2 regions of the Arthrobacter sp. JZ12 genome follow, and region 2 is predicted to be linked to the other one. Evidence: predicted binding sites of a transcription regulator. Region 2 holds the regulator's gene; the other holds the start of a gene.

Region 1 (11,518 bases), 580 kb from region 2:
CTGATGCGCCCTCCAGGTTCCCTCAACCGGCTTCCCGTCGACGGCGGCGGGTCCGGTCCAACCCTTCGGCGAGCGCAGCACGATCATGGGCCACGCCATGGGATTGTCAGTGTTTTCCTGCCCTGCGTTTTCCTGCCCCGAGCGGGCTGCCTGCTGGATCGCCGCGATCCCCTCGAGGCAGGCCTCGAGGGCCGCGGCAAAGTCCCGGTGTGCCTGCTCAGTGGCTTTCGGGTCGGTGACGGTGACGAAATGCGGGTGGTAGCCGTAGCCACGCATCAGGTACTCGAGCTGCTGCTCAGGCATCCGCGAGAGCACCGTGGGGTTGGCGATCTTGTAGCCGTTCAGGTGCAGGATGGGCAGCACAGCGCCGTCGTTCACGGGATCCAGGAAGCTGTTGGAGTGCCAGCTGGCGGCCAGCGGACCCGTCTCGGCCTCACCGTCGCCGATGACACAGGCCGCGATGAGGTCCGGATTGTCGAAGACCGCACCGTAAGCGTGGGCCAGGGAGTAGCCCAACTCGCCGCCCTCACTGATGGAGCCCGGCGTCTCCGGTGCAGCGTGCGAGGGGATGCCTCCCGGGTAGCTGAACTGCCGGAACAGCTCCTCCACGCCGGCCTCATCCCGTCCGATGTGGCTATAGATCTCGGAGTACGTTCCTTCGAGCCAGGCATTGGCAACATTGGCGGGGCCTCCATGGCCCGGGCCGGTGATGAAGAGCATCTGCTGCTGCCGTTCGACGATCACCCGATTGAGATGGGCGTAGATGAAGTTCAGGCCCGGCGTGGTACCCCAGTGGCCGAGCAGCCGCTCCTTCACATCCTCCCGCCGAAGCGGCCGACGCAGCAGCGCATTGTCCCTCAGGTAGATCTGGCCCACCGAAAGGTAGTTGGCTGCCCTCCACCAGGCGTCAAGCTGCTCGAACTGCATCTGCTTCCCCTCTGTAGTGCCTGACCTGTTGTGCTTAATCTGTGGTGCTTGGCCCGTCGTGACAACGGCCTCAGATTTCGACCACGACGTCCGACGGTCTCTTGTCCGGTCGCCATCCGCGCCACACCGGGTGGCGGAGTTTGCCTCCACTGGTTCGTTCAGTGAATTGCACTTCGCCCACCAGGGCCGGCCGTACCCACCGGGCATCGGACGCATCCGCCGTCGGTACATCAGCCAGCGGGGCAGTCTTGCGACCCATCTTCTTCAGACGGGAGCCGATTTCCGCAAGCTCGCGTTCGGTCAAACCGGAACCCACCCTGCCGATGTACTTGAGGTCGACGCCGTCCGGTACCGCGACCAGCAACGAGCCCACCTTGTGGGCCCGGTTGCCCTTGCCCGGCCGCCAGCCCACCACCACCACTTCCTGGGTGAGTGAATGCTTGAGTTTCACCCAGGACTCGGACCGGCGCCCCGGGTAGTACGCGCTGTTCACCCGTTTGGCCATCACTCCCTCCAGGCCAAGCTCCCGGCTTGCTTCCATCGCCTCATCGAGGGTGGCTTCTAGTGCCGGCGGAACCTGGATGTGGCCGTCATCCGGAGCGTCCACCGCCTGCTCAAGCACCTCACGGCGCTGGCTGTAGCCCAGTTCCAGCAGGGAGTTGCCGTCCAGGTGCAGGAGATCGAAGAGCAGGAAATGAACGGGCGTGCGTTTGCGCGCTGCCTCTATGTCGGAGGCACGGGTCAGGTTCATCCGGCGCTGCAGCAAACCGAAGTCAGGACGGCCGGCCATGTTGATGGCGACAATTTCCCCGTCAAGCACTGCCTGCTCCCCGTTGACGTAGGCGCCGAGGTCCGCGAGTTCCGGATACGCCTTCGTCAGGTCGTTTCCGTTCCTGCTCATCAGCCGGGTGCCTTCTGGAGTAACGGTGGCAAGAGCACGGATGCCGTCCCACTTCATCTCGAACGCCCAGTTCCCATCGGAGCGAATGATCCCCGGCGTTCCCTGGGTGGCTAGCATGGGCTTCAGGTTGGAGGGCAGTTCCTGGTGAGCCCGCGACGCCGTCGCCCGGGTTCCCTCAGCAGACGGCATCGCCTGTCCCGGCTGTTCCTTCATGAGGTGAATGAGCCAGTTCTTCTCTGCGGAATCCGACGATCCGCCCGTGTGGATCAGGGCGAACCTGCGTACAGCGCTGCCTCCCTTGGCAAGCCCGCCGTCCGGGCGGCCCTGGAGGGTGCAGATAACCTCTTTCCCCGGTCGCCACTTCTCGGCCTCGTAGGTGCCTGAGTCCCAGATGTAAACTTCACCCGCGCCGTACTCACCCTTAGGAATGGTGCCTTCGAAAGATCCGTAGTCCAGCGGGTGGTCCTCAGTCTGAACCGCGAGATGGTTCTCACCGGTCGAGGTTGGCGGGCCCTTGGGGATCGCCCAGGAAACCAGCACGCCGTCGCGTTCCAGCCTGAAGTCGTAGTGCAGGCGGCGTGCATGGTGCTCCTGGATGACGAAGCTGTTTCCGCCCGGCTCACCCACCCGGTCCGGCACCGGCTCCGGGGTTTTCGAGGCGTCACGCATCGATCGGTAAGTGGAGAGGCGGTCCCGAGGGCCGGCGTCGTTGTTGCTGCCTGTGTGCGGCACACCGGCCGCGCTGCCCGCGTTCCCCTGGTCCATGTCCCCAAGAAGATCGCCATGCTCCTGGACCCGCTCGATCACCTGCTCGTAGTCCAGATGGTCTAGATCCGGGCTGTCCAGTTCCTCCCAGGTGCGGGGCGCCGCCACCATCGGGTGTGCCCGGCCGCGGAGTGAGTACGGGGTGATGGTCGTCTTGTTACGGTGGTTCTGGCTCCAGTCGAGGAGGACCTTCCCGCCGCGCAGGGACTTCTTCATGTCGCTGACCACCAGATCCGGGTGGTCGGCTTCGAGCGCCCGCGCCAGTTCCTTGGCGACGGCGGACACCTCGTCCGAAGTCTGCCTGCCATCCAGGGCGGCATAGAGGTGGATCCCCTTCGACCCGCTGGTGACCGGGCGCGGATCCAGTCCCATGTCGTTCAGGATTTCCCGCGCCAGGCGCGCCACTTCTGCGCACTCCAGCAGGGTCGCTCCCGGGCCGGGGTCCAGGTCCAGGACCATCCGGTCAGGATTGCCCACCTCCCCGTTCGGCCCGAACTGCCACTGCGGGACGTGAATCTCCAGAGCCGATATCTGCCCCAGCCAGGTCAGCGTCGCCAGATCGTTGAGGAGCGGGTACACGTTGGTATGGTCGCTGTGCTCGATGCCGTGGCGCTCGATCCACGACGGCGCTGACTTGTCGAGGTTCTTCTGGAAGAACACCTCGCCCGGCTTCTCCTCGGTTCCGACGCCGTTTACCCACCGCTTGCGGGTGACCGGCCGGTTCCGGGCATGCGGAATAAGGACGTCGGCTACGGCCGCGTAGTAGGCCAGCACATCAGCCTTGGTTGTACCCGTTTCCGGGTACATGACGCGGTCCAGGCTCGTGAGCTTCAGGCGCTTGCCGTCGACGGTAACCGTCTGCTGCGCACTGCTGGGGGCCATTGCCCCAGTCTTGTAGGGATGGGCGTTTTATGCCAGTGGACTCATTCGCCGAACTGCTCCTCATACCGGCGGACGTACTCGTCCCACAGCGCCGGGTCCTGCCCCAGGGGCCGCTTGTTCAGGTAGTCGTCCAGGCCCATCAGGGTCAGGTGCCAGCCTGCAGCCGAGCGGGCGATCTCCTGCCCCTCCTGGATGGTGTTGGTCAGCGTGAGGAGGCTGCCGTCGTCGTCGTCCTCGATTTCCCACCGCAGGACCTCCTCCTCCCACGTGTAGGCGAGGAGCCGGGGCTTCTCGGCCTCGAGGACAGTACCCTCCGTGGCTTTCTCGCCTGGGAACTTGAAGGTGACCACCGCTCCCTTTCGCGGCAGGATATCCAGCTCGCAGGGGAACCAGTACTTGAGCTTCTCGGGATCGGTAAGGTGCTTCCAGAGCACCCTTGCCGGCACATTGAACCGCATCTCGAACCAGAGGGCGGGCTCTCCGTCGGCAAGCGTCTTGGTAACCATCGGTTCTGAGTTCACCCAAGCAATCGTAGACCGGCACCGGCAACACTGGTTCACTAGGAACATGAGAGCGATCTGGAAGGGCGCAGTGGCGTTCGGGCTGGTCAACGTGCCGGTGAAGGTCTACAGCGCCACCGAGGACCACGACATCAGCCTCCACCAGGTGCACGACAAGGACGGCGGGCGCATCCGCTATCAGCGCCGGTGCGAGATCTGCGGCGAGGTGGTCGAGTACAAGAACATTGACAAGGCCTACGACGACGGCGAGCGCACCGTGGTGCTGACAAGCGAGGACCTTGCGTCGCTTCCGGTGGAAAAGAGCCGGGAGATCGAGGTTGTCGAGTTCGTACCCAGCGAGCAGATCGATCCCATCATGTTTGACCGCGCCTACTACCTGGAGCCGGATTCGAAATCCACCAAGGCGTACGTGCTGCTGCGCCGCACCCTCGAGGAGACCGACCGAACGGCCATCGTGAAGTTCTCGCTGCGACAGAAGTCCCGGCTGGCCGCGCTGCGGGTGCGCGGCGACGTGCTCATGGTCCAGACCCTGCTGTGGCAGGACGAGGTGCGGGAAGCCAACTTCCCGGCCCTTGACGAGAAGGTTCGTATCTCCGCGAAGGAGAAGGAAATGTCCGCCGCTCTGGTGGAGTCATTCTCCTCGGACTTCGATCCGGAGAACTTCAAGGACGATTACCAGGAGCAATTGCGCACCCTGATTGAGGCGAAGCTCGAGAAGGGCGAGGCCCTGGATACCGATGAGACATTCGGCGAGACCGAGGAAGGTGAAGGCGGCAACGTCCTCGACCTCATGGAGGCCCTGCGCCGGAGTGTGGAGAAGAACCGGGAGAAGAAGACAGGCGAGGGCGCCGGAAAGAAGACCTCGAAGGCCTCCAAGAAGGGCGCCTGACGCCATACCGGGCGTTAGGGCCTCGCCGGCCGCGTTCCCCTACGGAGCCGGGTAGGGCGCCACCTTCAGCGCCTTCGCTAGGTGCACGGCGTTTGCCGTCATGGAGGAAATGGTCGAAGCCACCGGATCGGGTACCTCGTCCAGATCCTTGAAGTCGACCGTCTGCATTGCTTCGCCCACCCAGTACACGCCGCCCTGCGCGGGCAGGGTGAAGCCGATGTCGTTCAGCCCCTGGTGCATTTCAGCAGTGACGTGGTGGGCCCCATCCTCATTGCCGACAACCGCGGTCAGCGCAACCCTGTTGTACATGATCGGCCTGCCCTCGTCATCGGTGGAGGAGAGGTCAGCGTCGAGCCGCTCAAACACGCGCTGAGCCAGACTGCTCATATGCCCCACCCAGATGGGGGCACTGAGCAGGAAGATGTCCGCATCGAGAATCTTTTGTCGCAGTTCCGGCCACTGGTCCCCATTTCCCATGTCCTTTTGAACGCCGGGGGCGACGTTGTGGTCAACCACGCGGGCGGACGACGTCGACACCCCCTGCTCGCGCAGCTTGCCGAGGATGTGGTCGGCAATAAGGTCGCTGCTGGACTCCTCCGGGGAGGGAGTCAGCGTGCAGATCAGTGCGAACGCCTTCAGGTTCTCCATGCAGTGTCCTTTCACCGGCTCCTTGCCGGGGACTCGGCGCTATTGGCGGTAACCCTCAACCTGGTCAATGGGGCGGGGTTCAGCGTCCTGCGGGCTTTCGCCTGCGTCGTGCTTGGCTCGGCGCTGCCGGAGCAGATCCCAGCACTGGTCAAGTTCCTCCTCCACCCTGCGCAACCGGTTCTGCCGGTCTTCATTGGAGGAACCTGCAGGATCGTCCGACGAGGAACCTCTGAGCTCGTGCTCTTCCTCCACCAGGGACTGGATCCGCGCGAGGATGTCCTGATCGTTCATGGCCGAAGCTCCTTCACTGTTCTTCGAGAAGTGCTGCCTGACTCAATGATCAGGCTACTTAGCATTCGGGTAATTATCTACCCACATGCCCCGATTGCACCCCGGAGCCGGCCATGGCCTAAACTGGCGAGGAACAAATTCGCCTGTGTAGCTCAGTCTGGTAGAGCATCCGCTTCACACGCGGAAGGCCCGGGGATCGAGGCCCCGCGCAGGCACCGTTCGACAGCCCGTCCCGCCTTCGCGGGGCGGGCTTTTTCGTGCAGGTTTTGTTCACTATGGGCGAACGGAGACTATTAGCACTCCCCTTGGACGAGTGCTAATCTTTTCTCGGGGTTGAGTGAACCCCACTCAACTTCTGAAGAGCTACTAACCGCAGGGAGTGAACCATCATGGCAATGAAATTCGATCCATTTCGTGAACTCGACCGCGTGGCAGGCGCCCTTCTGGACAACCGCCAGGGCCTGCGGCTGATGCCCATGGACCTGTACCGCGAGGGTGACCACTACATCCTGAGCGCCGACCTGCCGGGCATCGATCCAGGCTCCGTAGACATCGATGTTGACGGACAGCTGCTCACCATCCGCGCCGAGCGGACGCTGCGCAATGTCGAAGGCGTCAAGTGGCTCACCCGTGAGCGTGAGAGCGGATCATTCCTCCGCCAGCTCAACCTGGGCCAGGGCATCGACATTGAGGCAATCTCCGCCCGCTACGAGAACGGCGTGCTGAGCGTGACCATCCCGGTCAGCGAGCGCGCAAAGCCGCGGAAGATCGAGGTGGTCTCCGGCCAGGATGCACAGCCGGTACGCGGTGACAAGGCTGTAGAGGCCTGATCCTCTCGGCAAAACCGAACTACACAAAGGACGACGGCGGGCCGCAACCCGCCGTCGTCGTTCTTTGTCCGTGTTGAATTAAGGGATTGAGCGGTGGGTTCTCACCTATCTCGTACACTCCGGTGCCGGTCCCGCAATGCAAGGGCCAAGGCGATCATCCCGATGGCCAGCACGAGGTGCAGCACGTTGTCCGCCGCATTCACGGGGACAAAGTTGGCAGCCGACTCGGCGGGAATCACCAACCCGTAGATGAACAGGACGGCGTATATAACGCCACCCCACAGCAGGTAGTTGTAGGCGCCGGACGCGGTTTTAGCCATGGCGATCCCGGCCGCCCCGAACAGCAGATGCACGATGTTGTGCAGAATCGATACCTGGAAAATACCCAGAAGCATGGCTTCCGACTCGTGGCCGGCGAACTGCAGCTGATCGAAGCCGGAAGTTATGCCGGGAATGAAACCCAGCACACCGACGAGCAGAAAAACTACCCCGACGGCGAGGGCTGCTTTTTGGATATTGGTTCGGGTGCCGACACCCGGTGAATGCGTTGTCATTGCGCTGTGCCCCATCCTCGAAAAGAGACGAATCGCCGGTGTGGCGGATCCGCCGGCGTTGTGGTCTGCGAACTAGTCAGTTGCAACTTTCCACCCTGACAATGCTTAGACTGCCACAATCTTCGGCGAATAGACAGCTTGCTTAGTTATCTGTTTGATAAATCTTGGTCTTTGCTCAAGCCACGGTTGAGCAGCATTCACCGGTCATTCAGAAAGGGTGTCTAGTGTGTTTGCAGTCACATACCGAAAGGCCTGCCATGACGACCTCTTCTTCCTCCGCGACCGATTTTTCGGCCTTTGAACGCGGGCAGGAAATCACCCTTCGTCACTACTCCGGCGCTGAATTCTCGGGCGTGCTGGAGGACCGCTCCGACGATGCCTCAGTTGTATGGGTGCGCCTCAACAACGGAGCAGGGCGCCGGCTCTTTCATAGGGAAGACGGCTTCAGCATCGGAGCATAGCTACGCGTTCACGGATTGCGAGGAGAAGAGCTGTCTGACGTCGCTACGCGATAGCGCCTTCTGGCGATACTCGTCCATGAGCACACGAAGCACATCCCTCGCATACTCCTCGTTGGTGGACGCGATCGCGTCCTCCGCGTAAACCACGCGCAGATTGTTGGCATAGGCGTCGGCTGCCGTCTGGGCGACGCAGTTGTGTGTGGCAACACCGGCAAGCACTACGGTATCGACGCCGAGGTTGCGTAGCCGCTGCAGAAGGTCGGTACCGAAGAATGCGCTGTCCCGGGTTTTCACCAACTGGGGGAACCCATCAATCTCCAGACCATCGACCGGCTCGGCCTGCTCGGTGCCGGTGAAAAGGAACCCCTGGTCATCATCGAGCATGCTGACAGTCCAGGTGGACTTGTCGCGCTGATGTTCGGTGCGGATCACGTAGACGGGTGCACCCGCCTCCCTAGCATCCGCTATGGCAGTGTTACATGCCTGAACCACTCGATCCTGCTGCTTCCCGAGAACCTCGTCCTCGAAAAAGGCCTTCTGCATGTCAATGATCAGCAGTGCGACAACCATAGGTGTCTCCTCTCCCTTGCGTATCGGCAAGCTTACTGAGGATTGCGCGCTTCCGAGTCCCGCAGTGCGCCGGCTTCTGCTTGAGGTGCTTGGGAGCGCGGTCTAGCGTTGGTCACACGGAAGCGGTGACCGGAGCGGGAGCGTCAGCTGCGAGTGTCGGTGCCGCCGCCGTCGTCGTTGCTCAACGCAGGAGGAGAATCCGCTGTGAAGTCCCTTTGGCTTGAATCATCACCGAACATCCCCACCGACCCCTTTGACGCCGGCCCCTATGACTCCGTGGTGGTCGGCGCGGGCATCACCGGCCTGACCGCGGCCACACTGCTCGCCCGCTCGGGCCAGCGGGTAGCCATTTTGGAGGCGCGGAGGGCAGGTGCGGTCACCACGGGAAACAGCACCGCGAAGGTCTCGCTGCTGCAGGGCACGCAGCTGTCCTCGATCACGCACCATCACGGCCCCGACCTCGCCCGCCACTACGTGACCGGCAACCGCGAGGGCCAGAGCTGGCTGCTCCGGCTCTGTGATGAACACGGCGTCGCCTACGAGCGACGGGACGCCTTCAACTACGCAGTGACCGACGACGGCGCCCGCCTGCTTCGCGAGGAGCGGGACGCATGTGCCAACTCCGGTTTGAATGCGGTGCTCGAGGATTCTTCCGAGCTGCCGTTTCCGGTAACGGGTGCCCTCAAGGTGAGCGGCCAGGCTCAAATCCATCCCATGGAAGTACTTGCCGTCCTCGCGGCCGACCTGCGGAAGCACGGCGGCAAACTGATCGAGGACGTCCGCGTCACCGGAGTCAAGGCCGGCAGCACCAAGGGGGAACGCTCCACGCTCCAGACGACCCAAGGCAACGTTGCCGCCTCCAACGTGATCCTGGCGACCGGTACGCCCATCCTCGACCGCGGCGGCCATTTCTCCGTCCTCCAGCCACACCGGTCCTATGCCGTCGCCTTCACGGTGCAGGACCAGGTTCCCAGCGGCATGTACCTTTCGGTGGATGCACCCAACCGAACGCTGCGCACAGCGGAGGTGGAGGGGCGCCCTTACCTCATTGTGGGCGGCAACGGCCATATCGTCGGGCGCCAGGCGCACACCCAGTCGCTGGTGGACGACATCATCCGCTGGACGCAGGAGCATTTTCCCACGGCACAGGCAGCGTTCAGCTGGTCGGCGCAGGACTACCGGCCGGCGTCGTCCGTGCCGTATGTAGGGAAAATGCCCATCGCCGGGCACTCAATCTACACCGCGACCGGCTTCAATAAATGGGGCTTCACCAACGGAGTGGCGGCAGCACTGGCACTGTCTGCCGAGATTCTCGGTGGGCATATGCCCTGGGCCAACGAGTTGTACAAGACGCGGTTGGGAAAGCAGGACGCGTTGGCTACCGCGAAGACGAACGCCGGCGTCGGACTGGAAATGGTGAGCGGCTGGCTCAGCGGTCTCGGCCGCCCCTCCCACGCACAGCCGCCCGAGGGGCAGGGTGTGATTGTGCGCGAAGGTGCCCGGCCAGTAGGGATCTGCCAGATCGGTGGCGTCACTCACCGTGTCTCCGCTGTGTGCCCGCACATGGGAGGAGTACTCAGCTGGAACGACGCCGAGCAGTCCTGGGACTGCCCGCTGCATGGGTCACGATTCAGCCATGATGGGGCGCGACTGGAGGGGCCGGCCACGCGGGATCTACAGGCACCCTGACTCGTTCCCCCGCCGTTCACCGCTTGTTCACCGGCTGTTCACCTGTATCGTGGGCGTGTGAATTATCACCGTGTTGCTTCCATCGCAGCCGGGCTTGCTGCAATTCTGGCCGTTACGTCCTGCGGATCTGATTATCCGCTTGGGCCCGAGCAGGAAGCAGCGGCTCGAAACGCCACCTCGACACTCAGTGGAACCATCACCGGTGCCGGATCTTCCGCTCAGGGTCCCGCAATGAACGCCTGGCAGGCGGAGTTTGCCACTATCCACCCCGGCGTACGGGTCCAATACTCACCGGACGGATCCGGTGCCGGGCGCGGCGCACTGCTCGCCGGCGCAGTGGATTTCGCCGGCTCGGATGCCTACCTGAGCGATGAGGAACTCGAGGAGTCACGGGAGGCGTGCGGACCGGACGGGGCCGTCAACATTCCGGCGTATGTCGCTCCCATCAGCATCGCGTTCAATCTTCCCGGCATAGAGGAACTGAACCTGGATGCGGAGACGATCGCCCGGATTTTCCGGGGCGAGATCAGAACCTGGGACGACCCTGCAATCGTTGAGCAGAACCCGGAGCTGGACCTGCCGTCGACCCCTGTTGCGCCTGTGAGCAGGTCCGATGACTCAGGGACCACCGAGAACTTCACTGATTACCTGCACGCCGTCGTGCCCGAGGTCTGGCCTGAAGAGGCTGACGGGACCTTCCCGGCCGACCTGGCAGGAGAAAACGCCAAGGGCAATGCCGGTGTGGTGAGCACGGTGACCGGCACTGAGGGAGCGGTGACCTATGCGGATGATTCCGCAGTCGGCCCGCCGCTGGGGCGTGCGAAACTACGCGTCGGTGAGGAGTACGTCGCAGTAAGCGCCGAAGCTGCTGCCGCCGCCGTCGACGCAGCCCAGCGCGTTGAGGGACGGTCGGAATTCGACATTGCACTTGATCTGGACCGGCGGACAACGGCGACCGGAGCCTATCCGCTTGTTCTCGTCTCTTACCACGTACTGTGCTCCACCTATGAGAACGAGGAGACGCTTGAGCTGGTCAAGGCATTCGAATCGTTCGTGGTGAGCAGCGAGGGCCAGGAGGCTTCGGCCGAAGCTGCCGGAAGCGCACCAATCTCACAGGGTCTGTCGGAGCGAGCTACGGCAGCCATCGAAGCAATTCGCCAGCGTTAGGGTGCGTGCGAAATAAGGGGTGCAAAGGAAAGCGGAGGAAACGCCCCTGGGGCGTTTCCTCCGCTGACAGGACGAGCTAAGCCGGGTTCGTGGCGCGGGGGCCGCCCGACTCCGGGTCATCCAGGGACGGATCAGTCAGTCCGACACCGCCGGCCAGCGGGTCTGCCGGCTGGCCGGCCGTAGCCGAACCCGATCCGGGAGCATCCACGTTGCCGCGCCAGGCGCCGGTCTCGCCGCCCTTGCTCTCGATGAACTCCTTGAAGCGCTTGAGGTCAGACTTCACCTGCCGGTCATCGACACCGACCGCCGCGCCCACCTTCTCGGTGAAGGTTTCCGGATCCCAGTCGAGCTGGACCGTAACCCGGGTGGTCGTGTCGTCCAGGCGGTGGAAGGTTACGACGCCGGCATGGGACTTTCCGTCGG
Region 2 (11,518 bases):
TCTCAGTTCGGGCAGACGCAGGGGGCTTGCCGAATTGACCGATCTTTGCAGAATCGGGCGCAGGCTAGACGTGAATGATGAGTTCGCCCGACGGGATCAGGAACCATCCGTCCGGGGACTCGCCCCAGCGCCGCCAGCCTGCCGCCATGCGCTCCAACGCGGCCTGATCCGCCAACCCGCGCTCGAGCGTCTGCTCAGCGAAGGCGGACGTCAGCACCCGCTCAGCCCAGGCCTCCGCGTGCCAGCGCCGCCGGTCCTCCGTGGCATACAGCCAGTTCGACGACGAGGGTTCAATGTCGGTCAGGCCCGCTTCGTGTGCCCACGCAAGCAGGTGACGGCCGGCGTCGGGCTCGGCATGGTTGCTCCGCGCCAACTGCTGGTAGGTCTCCATCCATTCATCCAGTTCCGGCGTCGGCGGGTACCAGGTCATGGCGTGGAAGTCACCGTCCCGGACTGCGATGATCCCGCCGGGGCGGGTCACGCGGCGCATCTCGCGGAGGGCGGCAACGGGATCGGTGAGGTGCTGCAGCACCTGGTGCGCATGAACTACGTCCACCGACTCATCCTCGAGGTCGAGGTCATAGACGTTGCCGGTGCGGAAGGAGAGGTTCTCCACGTCCGCGTAGGTCTGCTGGGCGAGGGCCACCACATCAGGCGAGCGGTCCATGCCGATGACCTGGCCTGGGTCCAGCAGTTCCGCGAAGTCTGCGGTGATGCTGCCCGGCCCGCATCCGACGTCGAGCAGGTCCATCCCGGACTTCAAATGTTCAAGGAGGTAGGCAGCCGAATCTGCTGCACGGCGGGTGGCGTGCGCGCTGGTCACGCTGGGGTGATGACCGTGGGAATAGACCTCGTTCCTCATGGTCACACGTTACTCCCGGCCGTCCTCCAGTGCCTGCTGGCGCGCCTGCACGGTTGCATCGGTGACCTTCTGCATCATCCGGGCAAGCAGTTCAAGCTCGTCGGGGGAAAACTCACTGAGCGACTGCTCCACCTGGCGGGCCAGTGGACCGAACAGGCGGGACCCGGTATCGAGGGCTTTTTCGGTCATCTCGAGGTGCACCTGCCGCCGGTCCACGGAGCTGCGCGAGCGGCGAACGTGGCCGGCAGAGTCCAGCCGGTCAATCAGTGCGGTGGTTGCGGGCGAGCTGAGGTTCAGCGCCTGCCGGAGCATGCCGGGAGTCACCGTGGCCCCGGAGCGGGCGGCCCCCATCATGATGCCGAGCGCATTCAGGTCCGTACGGTGCAGGGCATCGCGAACGCTGACGGTATCGACGTACCGATCGGTTTCAACCGTGAACTGCTGAAGCAGGGCCAGGAGTTCACGGGGTGCTGTAGGAGCCATCATTCACCTCTTCCCCTCCGAATTAAATACTAGTCAACTATCTCCATCATCGATATAGTTCTTCATGGAGATAACTACGGAAGGATTGCAATGTTGGCGAAGAAGTGGATGAGGGCGGTTCTTCCCGCTTTCATCGTGCTGTTGTGGTTCATCGGCGCGGGCTTCGGTGGGCCGACGTTCGGGAAACTCGAGGAGGTCTCCAGCAATGACCAGGCATCCTTCCTCCCCGCAAGCGCAGAGTCCACCGAGGCAGGGCAGCTGCAGGAAGCCTTCACGGACTCGACGGCGGTGCCTGCGGTGATTGTCGTCGAGTCGGAGGAGGAGATTGCGCCGGGTGAGCTGGGCCAATACCAGGAGCTGACAGAAGTTTTGGCGGACGTGGAAGGGCTGGAACCGGCCGCTGAAGGCCAGCCCGCCGTCGTCGGCCCCATCCCGTCGGAGGATGGGCTGGCCGTGCAGTACATCGCCTCCGTGTCCGACGACGTCGAACTGGGGGAGACGATCACCTCGCTTCGCGAGGTACTTGAGCGGGAACTCCCCGACGGGACGGAAGGTTTCGTGACCGGGCCTGCTGGATTCACGGCGGACCTGGTCAGCGCCTTCGGCGGTATTGACGGCATCCTCCTCGCGGTAGCGCTCGCCGCCGTCTTCGTGATCCTGCTCGCCGTTTACCGCGCGCTGCTGTTGCCCTTCCTGGTGCTCTTCACGTCCGTCTTTGCACTCGCAACCTCCATCCTGCTCGTCTACGCCTTCGCGCTCTGGGGGTGGATAGACCTTAGCGGTCAGAGCCAGGGCATTCTGTCCATCCTGGTGATCGGTGCGGCGACCGACTACGCGCTGCTGCTGGTTGCGCGTTTCCGGGAAGCGCTCACCGAATACAGTTCGAAGTGGGACGCCATGAAGGTCGCCTACCGGGCGTCCGTGGAGCCGATTGTCGCCTCTGGTGCAACCGTCATCCTCGCCCTGCTGTGCCTGCTCTTCTCCGACCTCAACTCGAACCGAAGCCTGGGCCCGATTGCCGCGATCGGCATTGTCTTCTCGTTGCTCGCCGCGCTGACCCTCCTGCCGGCACTGCTGCTGCTGTTCGGCCGGAGCGCGTTCTGGCCGCTCCGACCGAAGGCAGGCACGCACCCCATCGGCGCTTCGGCCGGGGCGGCCACCGGACTTGAGGGGTTGCGGGGAGTCTGGAAGCGCGTCGGCCGACTCATCTCGCGCGCTTCACGACCCGTGTGGATAGTCTCGCTCCTGGTGCTCGCAGCAGGATCGCTCGGCCTGCTGCAACTGCAGGCCAACGGGGTGCCGCAGTCCTCCCTGATCCTTACGCCGTCCAACGCCGTTGACGGCCAGGACGTGCTCGCACGCCACTTCGATGCCGGTTCAGGCAGTCCGCTCACTGTCATCGCGCAGGAGGGCCAGGAGGACGAAGTGCTCGAGATCCTCGAAGCGCAGGAGGGCGTCACCGAGGCGACCGTCACCGCGGACCAGGCGGGCGCCGTCGTCGTACGCGAAGGGAACGTCCTGGTGCGCGCCACGCTGGACTACCAGGCCGACTCGGCAGAGGCCGAGGCCGTGGTCCAGCAGCTGCGGAGCGACCTCGATCAGGTGAGCCCGGATGTGCTCGTGGGAGGGGTGACCGCGGTTGCGCTGGACACCAACGTCACGGCACAGGCCGACCTGGCCAAGATCATCCCGATCGTGCTCGTGGTGATTCTGGTGATCCTCATGCTCCTGCTGCGATCGGTGCTGGCGCCGGTTCTGCTGATCGGATCGGTGGTGCTCTCCTATGCGACAGCGCTCGGTGTGTCGGCGCTGGTGTTCAACAACCTGCTCGGTTTTGACGGTGCGGACGCTTCGGTGCCGCTGTTCGGGTTCGTCTTCCTGGTGGCGCTCGGCGTGGACTACAACATCTTCCTGATGACCCGGGTGCGGGAGGAATCGCTGCGGATCGGAACGCGGCGCGGCATCCTGCGCGGTCTCGGCGTGACCGGCGGCGTGATCACCTCGGCGGGAATTGTGCTCGCTGCAACGTTCGCTGCGCTGGTCGTGATTCCCATCCTCTTCCTGGCACAGATCGCGTTCATCGTGGCGTTCGGCGTGCTGCTGGATACCGTGATCGTCCGGTCGCTGCTGGTGCCTGCGCTCGCCTACGACATAGGCCCGAAGATCTGGTGGCCATCGAAGCTCGCACGCTTCGACGGCGGGCGTGGCGCCGGTGGCGAGCGCGGGAATGATCACGTGCGGCATTCAGCGGTCGGTCCCTTCAAAGCAGAGGATTCAGTGGGAGTGTCTAGACAATCCCAGTGAACGGGGCGTTTGGGTGGGACAGCCTTAGTCTTGGAGTCAAGACGAAGTTGAGCGTGGCCGACTCAACTTCGACTTGACATCAAAAACCTCCTGAGTAGAGTTGAGTGCAGAACGCTCAATCTGGGCGCGCCGGGTCCCGACAGGGTTTCCGGTCACGGCCTGTTCGAAAGGAAATCGCATGTCACGTGCAGTAGGCATTGACCTCGGAACCACCAACTCCGTTGTCTCCGTGCTCGAAGGTGGCGAGCCCACCGTTATCGCGAACGCTGAGGGTGCACGCACCACTCCGTCCATCGTTGCCTTCTCCAAGGGCGGCGAAGTTCTGGTCGGCGAAATCGCCAAGCGCCAGGCCGTCAACAACATCGACCGCACCATCGCTTCCGTCAAGCGCCACATGGGCACCGACTGGAAGAAGCAGGTTGATGACAAGACCTACACGCCGCAGGAAATCTCTGCCCGTATCCTCCAGAAGCTGAAGACCGACGCCGAGAGCTACCTTGGCGAGAAGGTCACCGACGCCGTTATCACCGTTCCCGCGTACTTCAATGACGCGGAGCGCCAGGCCACCAAGGAAGCCGGTGAGATCGCGGGCCTGAACGTCCTGCGTATCGTCAACGAGCCCACCGCTGCGGCACTGGCCTACGGCCTGGACAAGGGCAAGGAAGACGAGCTCATCCTGGTGTTCGACCTCGGCGGCGGTACCTTCGACGTCTCGCTCCTCGAGGTCGGCAAGGATGAGGATGACTTTTCCACCATCCAGGTCCGCGCTACGGCCGGTGACAACCGCCTCGGTGGCGACGACTGGGACCAGCGCATCGTGGACTTCCTGCTCTCGCAGGCCAAGGCCAAGGGCGCAGACCTGTCCAAGGACAAGATCGCCCTCCAGCGCCTGAAGGAAGCTGCTGAGCAGGCAAAGAAGGAATTGTCCTCGGCGTCGTCCACCAACATCTCGCTTCAGTACCTCTCCGTCACTCCGGAGGGACCGGTCCACCTGGATGAGCACCTGAGCCGTGCAAAGTTCCAGGACCTCACCAAGGACCTGCTGGACCGCACCAAGAAGCCGTTCCACGACGTCATCTCCGAGGCCGGCATCAAGGTTTCGGACATCGACCACATCGTCCTCGTCGGCGGCTCCACCCGTATGCCCGCTGTCTCCGACCTCGTGAAGGAACTGGCCGGCGGCAAGGAGCCCAACAAGGGCGTGAACCCGGATGAGGTTGTCGCCGTCGGCGCTGCCCTCCAGGCCGGTGTGCTGAAGGGCGAGCGCAAGGACGTCCTGCTGATCGACGTGACCCCGCTGTCGCTGGGCATCGAGACCAAGGGCGGGGTAATGACCAAGCTCATCGAGCGCAACACGGCCATCCCCACCAAGCGCAGCGAAACCTTCACCACGGCTGACGACAACCAGCCCTCCGTTGCCATCCAGGTCTTCCAGGGGGAGCGCGAGTTCACCCGTGACAACAAGCCGCTGGGCACCTTCGAGCTCACCGGTATTGCTCCGGCACCGCGCGGCGTTCCCCAGGTTGAGGTCACCTTCGACATTGACGCCAACGGCATCGTGCACGTGTCCGCGAAGGACAAGGGCACCGGCAAGGAGCAGTCGATGACCATCACCGGCGGCACCGCGCTGTCCAAGGAAGACATCGACCGCATGGTCCGCGAGGCCGAGGAGCACGCAGCAGAGGACAAGAAGCGCCGTGAGGCAGCGGACGTCCGCAACTCCGCCGAGCAACTCGCCTACTCCGTGGGCAAGCTCATCGAAGACAACTCGGACAAGCTGCCTGAAGAGGTCAAGACCGAGGTCCAGGCCGACGTCGACGCCCTCAAGAAGGCTCTGGAATCCCAGGACAACGACGACGAAGTAAAGGCCGCCTTCGAGAAGCTGCAGTCTTCCCAGACCAAGCTTGGCGAGGCCATCTACGCCCAGGCCCAGCAGGAAGGCGCAACCGGCGCTGACACCGCCGGCGAGCCGAGCGCGAACGGCTCCAAGGCTGAGGACGACGACATCGTTGACGCAGAGGTTGTCGACGAAGACGAGAAGAAGTAACCATGCCGCACCACGGAAACGAAGAAGAGCACGCAGAGCCGGTCAGCTTCCGGGATAACCGGAAGATCGACCCGGAAACTGGGCAGGTCCGTGGGCAGCAGGGCACAGGCGACTCGGCTGAGGCCGGAGTTCCTGACTCGGCACCCGCAGCGGGTGCCGGTCAGGAGCAGGCTGCCGGCTCCGCTGACACCGGAACCGGGGACAGCGGAGCCGACGGCGCCGATGCCCTGGCCCAGGCAGAGGCCATCCTCAACCAGGCGGGCGGTGGGGAGAACATTCCTGCTCCGTCCACCAATGTGGAAGCCGAACTGCGCAACGACCTGTTGAGGCTCCAGGCTGAGTACGTCAACTACCGGAAGCGTGTGGAGCGTGACCGGGACGTTGCCCGCGACATGGCAGTCATTGGAGTCCTGAACTCACTGATGCCGGTCCTGGACGACATCGACGCTGCCCGTGCCCACGGCGACCTTGCCGAAGGCCCATTCGCTGCAATCTCCACCAAGCTGGAGAACGCGCTGAAGACCTACGGCCTGACCCGGATCGACGAGACCGGTGTGGAGTTCGACCCAAACATCCACGAGGCCCTCATCCAGCAGCCCAGCGCCGATGTGCAGTTCGACAGCGTCAGCCAGATCCTGCGCGCCGGCTACAAAAAAGACGAAAGAGTGCTGCGCGCAGCTCAGGTAATCGTGGCAGTACCGGAATAGCAAGCGGCCGGTGGGTCCTTCGAGGAAGGGGGCTTTAATCCCGAAGCGAGCTCTGCGAGTCTCGGGATTTCGTTGCCGCCGTTCGGAGGTCCCTCCGGCCACCGCCGGTAGCAAGGACTTCGTGATTCAGAGAGAAGGAAACGCCAGATGGCAAGTCAGGATTGGGTCGATAAGGACTTCTACAAGATCCTTGGCGTGCCCAAGGACGCATCCGACGCCGACATCAAGAAGGCCTATCGGAAACTCGCGCGCAAGTTCCATCCGGACCAGAATCACAATGACGCTGCCGCGGAGAAACAGTTCAAAGACATCTCCGAGGCATATTCAGTGCTGTCCGATCCGGAAGAACGCCAGCAGTACGACGCGATCCGGGCCATGGGCAGCGGTGCCCGCTTCACCGCCGGCGGGCCTGGTGGCCCGGGCGGCGCCGCCGGATTCGAGGACATCTTCGGCAATCTCTTTGGCCAGACGGCCGGCCGTACCCGCGGTGGTTTCCGCGGCAGCGACCTTCCGCCCGAGTTCGCGGACCTTTTCGGTGGTGGCGGCTATCCGTCGGGAGGCGGCTTTCCCGGCTATTCGGCGCCTCCGCGAAAGGGTGCGGACCGCACGGCGAGTACCAGCATCTCCTTTGCCGGGTCCATACGCGGCACCACCATCGGGCTGCGGGAACCTTCAGGTGAAGTGATCGACGTTCGCATTCCCGCCGGTATTCGGGACGGGCAGAAGGTTCGTGTCCGTGGAAAGGGCCAGAGCGGCCCGGCCGGGAACGGTGACCTGATGGTCACCGTGAACGTGAAACCGCACCCCTTCTTCCAGCGCGACGGCGACAACATCCGGGTGCACGTACCGGTTACCTTCCCGGAGGCAACGCTGGGGGCACAGATCGAAGTGCCCACCGTCACGGGAGAAACCGTGAAGGTGAAGATCCCGGCTGGCACGCCGTCAGGGCGCACGCTTCGGGTGAAGGGCCGGGGAGTGAGAACGGCGAAGGGCACGGGTGACCTGCTGGTGACCATTGACGTCGTCGTACCCCAGAATCTGAACAAGGACGCCGCAGCCGCGGTAGAGGCATTTGCAAACGCAACCCAGGAAGCTAATCCCCGCAGCGGTCTTGCCGAGAAGGCACGGTTGTAGGGGGCGGGCTCTGAGCAGCAGAGGGGAGGATCGTTTTGTCGGTCGACATCAACATGCCCATCTACGTCATTTCGGTTGCCGCTGAACTGGCGGACATGCATCCCCAGACGCTGCGTCAGTACGATCGGCTGGGCCTGGTCAAGCCAAGCAGGGCGCCGGGCCGGGCCCGCCGGTACTCCCAGCGGGATGTCAACATCCTGCGGGAGGTGCAGCGGCTGTCCCAGGAGGGCGTGTCCCTGGAGGGCATCCGCCGCATCCTTGAACTGGAGAACCAGGTTTTGGCACTCCAGCATCGGGTCCGCGAGCTGACCGAGGAACTTGCACAGAAGCGAAAGTCCGAGACCAGCCGGATCTTCGCAGCAGGACTGGCGGGCGACGTCGTTACCCTTGCGCGCGGTCAGCGACCGCGCCCGCGAAGCCAGGCGTTGGTCATCTGGCGCGGCGACAAATAGGCGTGCCGCTACCCGGACACGGCCTCTGCATGGCGCCCGGCCCAAATCCACGGCACACTTTAAGACATGCCTGACTCAGATTTCGACGGACTTGCCGAAACCATGCTGGAGGGCATCCTCCAGCTGTTCCTTTTCGGTGCAGTGACCCTGGGCGTGCTCGCCCTCGCCGCTGCTACCGGCGTATGGCTCATCGTGCGCAGGGTCCGCCGGTCGGGGGTGCTTCGCCGCCGCATCGATCGCGGCGCGAGCAGGATGCGCTCCTTCTCAACCGACCCTTCCTCACGCGAGCTGGCAAAGCTCCGCCTGCAGCTCGAGAATTCCACTGACGCAACCCGCCGTTCTCTTTCAGCGGCGGGCTCCCAGGGGTACACCGTGGGTGATCTTTCAGCCACCGCCGAGGACCTGACCCGGGCCGAAGCAGTTCTCTGCGAACGAATCTCCCTCGCAGAGCGCGAGCCGAACAAGGCGCTCCGCGCCGATCTCGCCAAGGGAATCAGCACCCAGGTCAACTCGCTCTGCGAGCTCTCGGCGCAGCTGCGCCGGACCCTCCTTGAGATCCATCAGGTTTCCGGGAACAGCCAACTCGAGCGGGCAACCTCGCGACTGTCGCTGGAAATCGGCGCCCTGCAGACGTGGAGCGCCGCGTACGGCACGGGCACCCGGCGGGCCTGACGCTCCGTGTCCATACGACGCCGCATTTCCCGGATCATCACCGCCCGCCGGAACGCTACTGAGCCCGTCGACCCGGTCGCAGCGCTGAACCAGTCCCAGCGCGCACAGGAGGAACAGCTCGACCTGGCCCGTCGAAGCGTGGCGGACCTCGCCGCCGTCCGGCACCGCGTGACCAGCCTGACCCAGCAGGCCGCCGCCGACCTTGATGCTTGCAATCGCGAGGCAGAGGCGGCCGTTGCAAGGAACGACGACGACGGCGCCCGCTCGGCACTGCGCCGGGCTCTGGAGGTACAGAAACGCCTCGAGACGCTTACCCGGCAGCGGGACGACGTCGACCGGCAGTTCCAGTCGCTGGAGGCGGATCTGTACCGGCTCGAGACTGCCTTGCACGAGAACACCGCGCGTTACGAAGCGCTCAAGGCGCAGCATGGTGCCAGCCAGGCGGCGCTCGGAATGCAGGGAGCGGTGAGCGCGTCAGCCGGTCAGAGCGCGGAAACCGCGCGTGCTGCTCGGGAGGCCGAGGAGGAGGCGCGGCGCCTGCGCCACCTCCAGGCGGCCCGCGAGGAGTTGGCCTGGTCGGACCCGACGTCGGAGAAGCTTGAGCAGGCGTTCAGCGAGCTCGAAGCCAGGGATGTTGCCGAGCAGGAGTTGCGCCAGCTCAAGGCACGCGCCCAGGAACGCGGCGGGCACTAAGCGGATCCGCTGAACGCCTAGCGGTACCGACGGCCCTGATCCCGCCGTGCCGCCCATAGCGCGGCCGCCGTGAGCGCCGTCGTCCACGCCAGCAGGCACAGCACGGTGCTGGATTCCAGGCCTTCGCCGGTGATCGCAACGACCGACAGGTCGCGCGCGGCGCGGGATGGCAGGAAGAGCGAGAACCCGTCCAGCCACTGCGGAAAGGCAGCCGGGGGCAGCATCATGCCGCCGGCGAAGGCCAGGGGGAAGAACACCACCTGCGTTACGGCCACGGCGACTTTCGAGGTGCACAGGTACCCGATCAGCAGGCCCAGTGCCAGGAACGGCAGGCCGCACAGCAGCCAGACAACGACGGCGAACGGGATCCGCCACCACGGCAGGTCACCGTTGGTGAACAGGTCCGGCGCGGAAGTCAGGGTTGCGCCGAGCAGAAGCACGGGCAGCAGTGACATCAGTCCGAACAGCATCGCGCCGGTCGCCCGCGCAAGGATTCCCGGCAGCGGCCCCACAGGCAGGGAGCGCAGGTAGGCGCTCCACGGGTTCGCCCGGTCCTCAGCCACGCCCACCCCGTAGTTGAACAGGTAGGCGCTCATCACGCCGAAGACCGCGAGCTGCGCGATCGCTGACAGGGAGGCCTGCGGGCTGTCCGTGACCGATGACTGCGGCACAACAAAGAACAACAGGACCAGCGCCGGGAAAACCACCGACGAAATCACCGCGACAGGAATGCGGAACTGTTCCAGCAGCTGCGCCTTGGTGTAGGTGCGGATCAGCGAAAACTGTGACGGTGCTGCTGTGGACGTGTTCATGGCTTCTCCTGGGCGGTGATGGCGCGGAAGGCTTCTTCGAGGGTGGCGGCGTGGACTTCGAGCTGGCCGAACGGCAGGTTGCCGACCACCAGTTCGCGGACGGTCGCGTCCGCGTCCTGCGTGACCACGGTGGTCCTGCCGTTCTCTGCCGTTGCGGCGTCTACGGCGCCGGGCAGGGCAAGGAACGACGACGCCGGCAGCCCGGTCTCAAACGACACCTTGCTTACCGCCACGCGGCTGCGGATCTGGTCCACGGTTCCATCGGCGATGACCGTGCCGCGGTCAATGACCACGACGCGGTTGGCCAGGGCCTGGATTTCCTCCAGGTAATGGCTGGTGATGAGCAGCGTCCCGCCGGACCGTCGGTACTCGCGCAGCTGCGCCCAGAGCGTTTCACGGGCGTCGACATCGAGACCGGTAGTCGGCTCATCGAGGATCACCAGTTCCGGCCGGCCCACGAGCGCCAGTGCGACCAGGAGCCGCCGCTGCTGCCCGCCGGAGAGTCCGCCGCACTGCTTGCGCTCAATGGCGGTGAGTCCGAAGTCCTCGAGCAGCTGTCCCGCGGGAACCGGGTCCGGGTAGTGGCCGGCCACAAACCGGACGGCCTCGCCGACGGTGAGGTTCTGCGGCACTGCGGTTGCCTGCGGGGTGATGCCGAGACGGAGGCGGGTCCGCGGAGAAGAGGGATCGCCGTCGAACAGGCGGACGCTGCCGGCATCGGGACGCCGCAGCCCGGCGAGCAGGCTGATCAGCGTGGACTTGCCGGCGCCGTTCGGGCCCAGCAGCCCAACCGATTCGCCGGCGCGGATCTGGAGCGTCACGCCGTCGAGCGCTGGATTGCCCGCAAAGGATTTGGTGACTGCATTCGCTGACGCAAGAACCGGGGCAGTTTGCTGCCTCGCCGAATCCAATGTGGTGGTGGTCATGGCTTCTCCGTGAGTTGAGTAGTGAGCAGTTCATGCAGTGCCTTGCGGTACGCGGCGTAAGCCGTTGAGCCTTCCCGGGTGATGGCCACGTACGTGGTGGGAGTACGGCCCTCAATGGTTTTGGTGACGGTTACGTAGCCGGCATCCTCCAGCTTTCGCAGGTGCGTCGAGAGATTGCCTGCGGTCATCTCCAGGATTTTCTGCAACTTCGTGAAGGCGATGCGGTTGCGCTCGCCGACCTCGTTCAGTGTTGTGATCGCCCTGAGCCGGGACTCGGCGTGGATCACGGGATCAAGTTCAGGCATGGTAGGTTCTCCGTCGCTGTCGGAGGGTTTCCACGGCCGCGCCCACGAAGAATCCGGCCGAGCCGAAGATGAAGAACACGGTGAGGAAGTGTTCCGGTCCGCTCATGATGGACACGATGTC

What was found. Region 2 encodes HspR, which represses chaperone genes until heat shock. Its sites were predicted from a motif close to AAGTTGAGTCNNNNNGACTCAACTT; they were not measured.
Region 1: the regulator HspR is predicted to act here: its motif matches at 6,155-6,179, upstream of GC088_RS00235 (Hsp20/alpha crystallin family protein).

Annotation. Positions count from the first base shown of each region.
Region 1 covers NZ_CP045246.1:41,920-53,437, reverse strand. The annotation lists gene GC088_RS00270 (phosphoketolase family protein) at 1-927, opposite strand, end outside; gene GC088_RS00265 (ATP-dependent DNA ligase) at 998-3,475, opposite strand; gene GC088_RS00260 (SRPBCC domain-containing protein) at 3,517-3,996, opposite strand; gene GC088_RS00255 (non-homologous end joining protein Ku) at 4,043-4,885, shown strand; gene GC088_RS00250 (flavodoxin family protein) at 4,925-5,533, opposite strand; gene GC088_RS00245 (DUF2630 family protein) at 5,573-5,824, opposite strand; tRNA gene GC088_RS00240 (tRNA-Val) at 5,966-6,039, shown strand; gene GC088_RS00235 (Hsp20/alpha crystallin family protein) at 6,214-6,654, shown strand; gene GC088_RS00230 (DUF4383 domain-containing protein) at 6,756-7,208, opposite strand; gene GC088_RS00225 (hypothetical protein) at 7,466-7,669, shown strand; gene GC088_RS00220 (cysteine hydrolase family protein) at 7,670-8,239, opposite strand; gene GC088_RS00215 (FAD-dependent oxidoreductase) at 8,444-9,928, shown strand; gene pstS (phosphate ABC transporter substrate-binding protein PstS) at 9,986-11,095, shown strand; partial or broken gene GC088_RS00205 (SRPBCC family protein) at 11,295-11,518, opposite strand, start outside.
Region 2 covers NZ_CP045246.1:2,771,668-2,783,185, reverse strand. The annotation lists gene GC088_RS12930 (methyltransferase domain-containing protein) at 65-862, opposite strand; gene GC088_RS12925 (MarR family transcriptional regulator) at 872-1,345, opposite strand; gene GC088_RS12920 (MMPL family transporter) at 1,436-3,649, shown strand; gene dnaK (molecular chaperone DnaK) at 3,828-5,696, shown strand; gene GC088_RS12910 (nucleotide exchange factor GrpE) at 5,699-6,403, shown strand; gene GC088_RS12905 (DnaJ C-terminal domain-containing protein) at 6,551-7,537, shown strand; gene GC088_RS12900 (heat shock protein transcriptional repressor HspR) at 7,591-7,989, shown strand; gene GC088_RS12895 (hypothetical protein) at 8,056-8,661, shown strand; gene GC088_RS12890 (PspA/IM30 family protein) at 8,668-9,354, shown strand; gene GC088_RS12885 (ABC transporter permease) at 9,372-10,166, opposite strand; gene GC088_RS12880 (ABC transporter ATP-binding protein) at 10,163-11,092, opposite strand; gene GC088_RS12875 (transcriptional regulator) at 11,089-11,397, opposite strand; gene GC088_RS12870 (hypothetical protein) at 11,390-11,518, opposite strand, start outside.